2 regions of the Streptomyces sp. NPDC002537 genome follow, and region 2 is predicted to be linked to the other one. Evidence: riboswitches for the same ligand, from Rfam matches in the RefSeq annotation. Region 2 holds a riboswitch; the other holds the start of a gene.

Region 1 (3,873 bases), on a different contig from region 2:
CTTCGACCACATCTTCGCCAAGTCGGCCGAGGCCTTTGCGGTCAAGAACCCCGAGACGGGAAAGCCGCGCGGTTCTCTGGTGGCCGGCGCGGACGCGCAATGGGCGTACGCGACGCTGGCCATGGGCTCGGCGATGGCGCTGTTCCTCTATCCGCATTCGGTGACCGCGGTGCTCTCCAGCAAGAGCCGCAACGTGATCCGCCGGAACACCACGATCCTGCCGCTGTACTCGCTGATGCTGGGCCTGCTGGCCATGCTCGGCTTCATGGCGATCGCCGCCGGGGTCAAGGTGAAGAACGGCCAGCTGGCCATTCCGCAGCTCTTCGCGGACATGTTCCCCGACTGGTTCACGGGCGTGGCCTTCGCGGCGATCGGAATCGGCGCGCTGGTGCCCGCGGCCATCATGTCCATTGCTGCCGCGAATCTCTTCACGCGCAACATCTACAAGGACTTCATCAGGCCGGACGCCTCGCCCGAGCGCGAGGCGAAGGTCTCCAAGCTGGCCTCGCTGCTGGTGAAGGTCGGCGCGCTGGTCTTCGTCCTCACCATGGACAAGACGGTCGCGATCAATTTCCAGCTGCTCGGCGGCATCTGGATCCTGCAGACCGTTCCGGCGCTCGTCGGCGGGCTCTTCACCCGCTGGTTCCACCGGTGGGCGCTGCTGGCCGGCTGGGCGGTGGGCATGGCGTACGGGACATGGCGGTCGTATGACACGCCGAGTGCCACGCAGGATCATTTCGGGAATACCAACCTGATCCCCTTTATCGGGGAGAAGGGGTATATCGGGCTTACCGCCTTTGTTCTCAATGTGGTCGTGGCTGTGGTGCTGACGTTCGCCTTCAAGGCGTTCCGGGTGCCGGACGGTGTCGACGAGACGTCGGCCTCGGACTACACGGCGGATGCCGGCGATGCCGGCGTTCGGGGCGATCTGCCTACGGCGGGGCATTAGCCCCGGGGCCGGGCCCCGGGCCGGGCCCGGACCCGGTGCCGCTTCCGTCCGGCGGCCCGGCGGCCCGCCGTCGCGCGCTGCGCCGAAGCGCCGTTCGGCCGCGGCGCGGGTCGGCGACTGCGGGTCGTCTGCGGTTGCTCGCGCCCACGCGGCGGAGCCGCATATCGATACAGCCCCGCGCCCCTTACGGGGCGCCCCGGCACCGTCGACAGCCCGGCGGCCGCGGCCCGTCAGCGGTTGCTCGCGCCCACGCGGCGGAGCCGCATATCGACGCAGCCCCGCGCCCCTTGCGGGGCGCCCCGGCGCTGTCGGCACCCGTCCTCCCGACGGGGCGCCCCGGCACCGTCGCCCCCGAAGCCACCCTCCGGGGCCCCCGCAGCCCCTCCCGCGGGCCGTCGGGCACCGAGGGTCTCCCAGGGCCGCCACGCCCCCGACAGGGGCGCGGCGGCCCTTCGCCGCGCCCTCGCCATCCCCCGTACCCCCAGGCCCCGTTAGCACATTTCGACTCGCTCGATTACCGCGCGACACAACATGTGGTGGTGCATGCGACGGCCAGCACTAGATGTATGCTCGTCCTCGCTGTCGTCGCAGGGGAATCCGGTGGAAATCCGGAACTGTCCCGCAACGGTGCATGTATGCCGTAATGACGCATGCAGGAGTCCGAGTACCTGCCGACAGCACGCCCACCGCTGAGCCGTCCCGGCCCCGCACGGGCGTTTTGTATTCGTCCGGGCCTCGCGGGTTGGGTCGATGGACGCTACGAGCATGCCCTGGTGCTGTCAGGCATGCCCGTACGCGCCCGTCGCGCGCCACCCGCCCGGCCCTCTGCCGAGCGAGGGAGAGCCTCAGTGACCATCGCGCCCGCCGATCCGGTCTCAACGTCCGCGGAAGCGACCGGCGGCCCCGGGACCGCGCTGCTGCGCACCCTGACCGACCTCACCGCCGATCTGCCCGCCACCGACCCCGGGAAGGTCGCCGCCGCCGCGCTGCGCGGCCGCAGCGCGGGTTCGGACGAGGCCGAACTGCGGTCCCTGGCCACCGAGGCCGCCGCCGGTCTCATCGCCGAGGAGCCCGAGTACTCCAAGCTCGCGGCCCGGCTGCTCACCCTCGCCATCGCCGAGGAGGCCGCCGGACAGGGCGCCACCTCCTTCGCCGCCTCCGTCGCGACGGGCCACCGCGAGGGCCTGATCGCCGACGACACCGCGGCCTTCGTGCGGACCCACGCCGAGCGGCTGGACGCGCTCGTCGACACGGCCCTCCTCGACGGCGCCGACGACCGCTTCGGCTACTTCGGCCTGCGCACCCTGCACAGCCGCTACCTGCTGCGCCACCCGATCACCCGGCAGGTCATCGAGACCCCGCAGCACTTCCTGCTGCGCGTGGCCTGCGGCCTCGCCGAGGACCACTCGGAGCGCGCCCTGGCGGAGGTCGCCGAGCTCTACGGGCTGACGAGCACCCTCTCGTACCTGCCCTCCTCCCCCACACTGTTCAACTCCGGCACCCGCCACCCGCAGATGTCGTCCTGCTACCTGCTGGACTCGCCGCTGGACGAGCTGGACTCGATCTACGACCGCTACCACCAGGTGGCGCGCCTGTCGAAGCACGCGGGCGGCATCGGCCTCTCCTACTCCCGCATCCGCTCGCGCGGCTCGCTGATCCGCGGCACCAACGGGCACTCCAACGGCATCGTGCCGTTCCTGCGCACGCTCGACGCCTCCGTCGCGGCCGTCAACCAGGGCGGCCGGCGCAAGGGCGCGGCCTGTGTCTACCTGGAGACCTGGCACGCGGACATCGAGGAGTTCCTGGAGCTCCGCGACAACACCGGTGAGGAGGCCCGCCGCACGCACAACCTCAACACCGCGCACTGGATCCCGGACGAGTTCATGCGCCGCGTCGAGGCGGACGCCGACTGGTCGCTGTTCTCCCCGGCCGACACGCCCGACCTGGTCGACCTGTACGGCGACGAGTTCGACGCCGCGTACCGCCGCTACGAGGCCGAGGGCAAGGCCGTCAAGCAGATCCCGGCGCGCGTGCTGTACTCCCGGATGATGCGCACCCTCGCGCAGACCGGCAACGGCTGGATGACCTTCAAGGACGCGTCCAACCGCACCGCGAACCAGACCGCCGAGCCCGGCAAGGTCGTCCACTCCTCGAACCTCTGCACCGAGATCCTCGAGGTCACCGACGACGGCGAGACGGCCGTCTGCAACCTCGGCTCGGTCAACCTGGCCCAGCACCTGGGCGCCGACGGCGAGATGGACTGGGAGAAGCTCGACCGTACGGTCCGTACGGCCGTGACCTTCCTCGACCGTGTCGTGGACATCAACTTCTACCCGACCGAGCAGGCCGGGAACTCCAACAGCCGCTGGCGTCCGGTCGGCCTGGGCCTGATGGGTCTCCAGGACGTCTTCTTCCGGCTCCGCCTGCCCTTCGACTCCCCCGAGGCGAAGGAGCTGTCCACCCGGATCTCCGAGCGGATCATGCTCGCGGCGTACGAGGCGTCCGCCGACCTCGCCGAGCGGCACGGCCCGCACCCGGCCTGGTCCGCGACCCGCACCGCGCGCGGCGTGCTGCACCCCGACCACTACCCCAACGCCGAGCAGGCGTGGGCGGACCGCTGGGCCGCGCTGCGCGCCCGCATCGCCGAGGTCGGCATGCGCAACTCGCTGCTGCTGGCCATCGCGCCGACGGCCACCATCGCGTCCATCGCGGGCGTCTACGAGTGCATCGAGCCGCAGGTGTCCAACCTGTTCAAGCGCGAGACCCTCAGCGGTGAGTTCCTCCAGGTCAACACCTACCTGGTGGAGGACCTCAAGCAGCTCGGCGTGTGGGACCGCACCACGCGGGACGCGATGACCGACGCCAACGGCTCGATCCAGGACATGCAGTGGATCCCCAAGGAGGTCCGCGACCTCTACCGCACC
Region 2 (3,873 bases):
GGTGTGCATCCCCCGTCGCACCGGGCGGGCCTTCGGCTTCCGGTGCGGGCGCGATGCGCGGACGGCCGGGCGCGACGGTCCGGACTTCCGGACCTCAGTTCTCCATGGGGAACTTGAGCAGGGCGAGCGCCGCCAGCATCTGAATGCTCACCGCGGCCACGGCCTTGTGCGTCGGCAGGTGATGCTGACCGCGGATCAGCAGGGCGGCGAAGGCATAGCCGAAGCCCGCGGTGATCCAGGCGGCGGCGCGTACGGCGTAGGAGTCGCCCGGCAGCCAGGTGTCCAGCACCAGCCGCGGCAGATCGGTCGCCCAGAAGATCACCACGAACAGGGTCACGGTCGGCCCGAACCGCCCGTTGCCGCCGAGCCGTCGGGCGATGGCGTGCGTGGCGACCCCGAGCAGCAGGCTGGCCAGGAGCAGGACGCCGTCGGCTATGGCCATCGCCTCCAGCGCGAGCGTGGGGCTGATCCGCCACTGCCCCCAGAACGAGTCCTTGCCCACCGTCCCGAGGACCCCGCAGAGCAGGCAGAGGAAGGTGGCCGTACCCCAGACGCTGCGGTCCCGGGCCTCGTCGAGCACCTCGACCGGCCGGAACCACAGCCCGAATATGAGGCGGGGCCAGAGCAGTCTGCGCGGCCTCGCGGCCGGGAGCCGCGAGGAGGAGGAGACGGGTGCGGTGGGTGAGGGGGTCACAGGCATGCAGGCATTTTCCCTCACCGGCGGACCGGCCGACGGTGGCCGGCCCGCGGCGTGACGTGCCGTCAGGCAGGGGCGGGCTCCCTGGGGTCGGTGCCGGCGCCCGGCCCGGTGCCGGGTCCGGGGTCCGCGTCCGGGCCCTCGGGTCCGGTTCCGGTGTCGGGGTCCGGCGCGGTCAGGTACTCCTCGGAGACCTCCCGCGGCCCGAACGGCCACACCTGCTCGTGGCGCGCCCAGAGCACGAAGGCCACACAGCCCGCGCCGACCCAGGCGAGCGACCATTCGATGGGGTGCCTGCCGGGCGAGTTGCGGTCCGCGTAGCCGTAGATCACCAGCCAGCCCACGAGCGCGACCAGGCTCGGCAGCGGGTAGAGCCACATCCGGTACGGGCGCCGCAGCCCTGGCTGCCGGCGGCGCAGCACCGTCACGGCGACCACCTGCGCCAGTGCCTGCACGATCACCATGACGGTGGTCAGCAGCTGGATCAGGGTCGTCAGGTCCGTATGACGGCCGATCAGGAAGCCGACGGCGGTGATGGCGCCCATCGACGCCAGGCCGAGCACAGGGAAGTGGTGGCGCGGGTGCAGGCTGCCGAAGGAGCGGAAGAAGACCTTGTCGCGGGCGGCGTCGTAGGGCACGCGGGAGCCGCCGAGGAGGCCGGTGAGGACGGAGGCGACGGCGGTGACGAGGATCAGCACCGTGACGGTCCGCGCCGCCCCCTTGCCCCAGGCCGCCTCCAGCACCGCGGAGGCGACGGACGAGTGGGCCGTCGCGTTCTCGTCGAGCATCTGGCGCCAGGGGACGACCCCGAGGGTGCCGATCTGGAGCAGCAGATAGATCACCATGATGCCGAGGATGGAGTAGATGATGGCGCGCGGCATGGTGCGGCCGGGGCTCTTGATCTCGGCGCCCATGTAGGCGGCGGTGTTGTAGCCGAGATAGTCGTAGATGCCGATCGTCAGGCCCGCCGCGAAGCCCACCCAGAAATGATTGGTGGTCAGCTCGAAGGCGTGGGACGGGTAGGTGAAGGCCCGGTCGGGGCTGAAGTGGGTGAAGGCGGCGAGGATGACGAGGACGACCGAGGCGATCATCACGGCCCACAGCACCACGGTGAGTCTCGCGATGTTCTCGACCCGCCGCCACAGGGCCACCACGATCAGCAGGATGACCGCGAGACCGACGAGGTCCCCCGTCGTCCGCCCCATCTCCGGCCACAGATAGCCGAGGTACTGCACGAAGCCGACGATCCCGGTCGACATGCCGAGCGGGATGAACAGCATCGCCGTCCACACGAAGAGGAACGGCATCAGCTTGCCGCTGCGGTACTGGAACGCCTGCCGCAGATACACATAGCTGCCGCCCGCCCCCGGCAGCGAGGCCCCCAGCTCCGCCCAGATCAGCCCGTCCGCGAGGGCGAGCAGCGCGCCCGCGACGAATCCGATGACCGCCTGTGGCCCGCCGAACGCCGTCACCATCAAGGGGATGGTGACGAACGGTCCGATGCCGCACATCTGGCTCATGTTGATCGCGGTGGCCTGGAACAGCCCGATCCGGCGTACGAATCCGACCCGATGCTCCGGCTCTTGCCCGGTGTCTGCCATGGCGGTGCCCTCTCTCGTGCCGGACGGGGTACCCCGTCAACTGCACTGGTAGCACCGGTCCGCGGGGTGCGTCCAGCACCGGTGCCGGGTTGTCCACGCGCCCCTGCCGGACCTTTCGCGCAGCTGTGTAAACCGCCACTTCCTCGCCACAGGTGCCGGTCGGAGCGCTAAAGTGGCCCGGCCGTGGTGTTCGGGAAGACCGGTGAAGGACCCCTGTGGTCCCAGGCCGGAGCGGCCCTCGCCACTGTGATCGGGGAGTTACCGTCCCATTTCGCGCGCCACCCCCCACGGGAGCGCGGAGCCACTGGCCGCAGCCGGCTGCCGGGAAGGCGGGGACGGGCGCGAGCGAACCCGTAAGCCAGGAGACCGGCCACGGCATCTCACGAGAACATTCCACGAGGTGCTGGAGCGTGACCCGCAAATGACTCTGCCCACCGACATACCCGGGCCCGCCGACACGTCCGTCGGCACACCGTCCTCCTTCCGCTGGCGCCGCCAGGACACCGTCCGCACGGCCGGCCTGCTGGCCGTCATCGCCGCCCTGCACGTCGTCGCGTTCGGCGTGCTCTACCTGCTCGTCGTCCCCGACCACTACACCGTCGGCTCCAAGGCCTACGGCGTGGGGCTCGGCGTGACCGCCTACACCCTCGGCATGCGGCACGCCTTCGACGCCGACCACATCGCCGCCATCGACAACACCACCCGCAAGCTGATGGCCGACGGCAAACGCCCGGTCTCGGTCGGCTTCTGGTTCGCGCTCGGGCACTCCAGCGTGGTGGTCGTCATGACGCTGCTGGTCGCCGGCGGCACCCGGATCGCCGGGAAGATCATGGACGAGGGCTCCACCACCCACCAGACCCTCGGGGTCGTGGGCACCACCGTCTCCGGCGGCTTCCTCTACCTCATCGCCGCCCTCAACCTCGTCGCCCTCGCGGGCATCATGCGCATCTTCCGCGCGATGCGCGAGGGCCGCTACGACGAGGCGGAGCTGGAGGCGCAGCTGGACTCGCGGGGCTTCATGAACCGCATCCTCGGCCGGCTCACCCGCTCCATCACCCGCCCCGGCCAGATGTACCCGCTGGGCTTCCTCTTCGGGATCGGCTTCGACACCGCCACCGAGGTCACCCTGATGGTGATGGCGGGCAGCGGCGCGGCCGCCGGGCTGCCCTGGTACGCGATCCTCTGCCTGCCGCTGCTGTTCGCCGCCGGCATGAGCCTGTTCGACACCCTCGACGGCACGTTCATGAACTTCGCCTACCAGTGGGCGTTCTCCAACCCCGTCCGCAAGGTCTACTACAACCTCACCATCACCGGGCTGTCGATCGCCGTCGCCTTCCTCATCGGCACCATCGAACTCGTCACCGTGCTGCACGAGAAGCTCGGCATGAACGACGCGGTCACCGGCTGGATCTCCGGCCTCGACCTCGACAACGTCGGGTTCGTCATCGTCGGCCTGTTCGTCGTGGTCTGGGGCGCGGCCCTCGCCTACTGGCGCTTCGGCAGGGTCGAACAGCGCTGGGCGGCACGCGCGCCGTCCGCCACGACCGAGGGCTGAGGTCCTTACGGACCGGTGAC

What was found. Region 2 has a riboswitch for cobalamin ahead of ACWD4A_RS31515 (HoxN/HupN/NixA family nickel/cobalt transporter). Riboswitches for the same ligand answer to the same signal wherever they lie in the genome.
Region 1: linked by a shared signal. The riboswitch ahead of ACWD4A_RS10670 (ribonucleoside-diphosphate reductase subunit alpha) and the one ahead of ACWD4A_RS31515 (HoxN/HupN/NixA family nickel/cobalt transporter) in region 2 are both predicted to bind cobalamin.

The regions. Positions count from the first base shown of each region.
Region 1 covers NZ_JBSFWT010000017.1:14,905-18,777, forward strand. Annotated here, with positions in the region: gene mctP (monocarboxylate uptake permease MctP) at 1-949, shown strand, start outside; adenosylcobalamin-variant (AdoCbl-variant) riboswitch at 1,529-1,627, shown strand; gene ACWD4A_RS10670 (ribonucleoside-diphosphate reductase subunit alpha) at 1,798-3,873, shown strand, end outside.
Region 2 covers NZ_JBSFWT010000107.1:15,260-19,132, forward strand. Annotated here, with positions in the region: gene ACWD4A_RS31505 (YIP1 family protein) at 95-700, opposite strand; gene ACWD4A_RS31510 (APC family permease) at 763-2,298, opposite strand; cobalamin riboswitch at 2,466-2,687, shown strand; gene ACWD4A_RS31515 (HoxN/HupN/NixA family nickel/cobalt transporter) at 2,720-3,853, shown strand.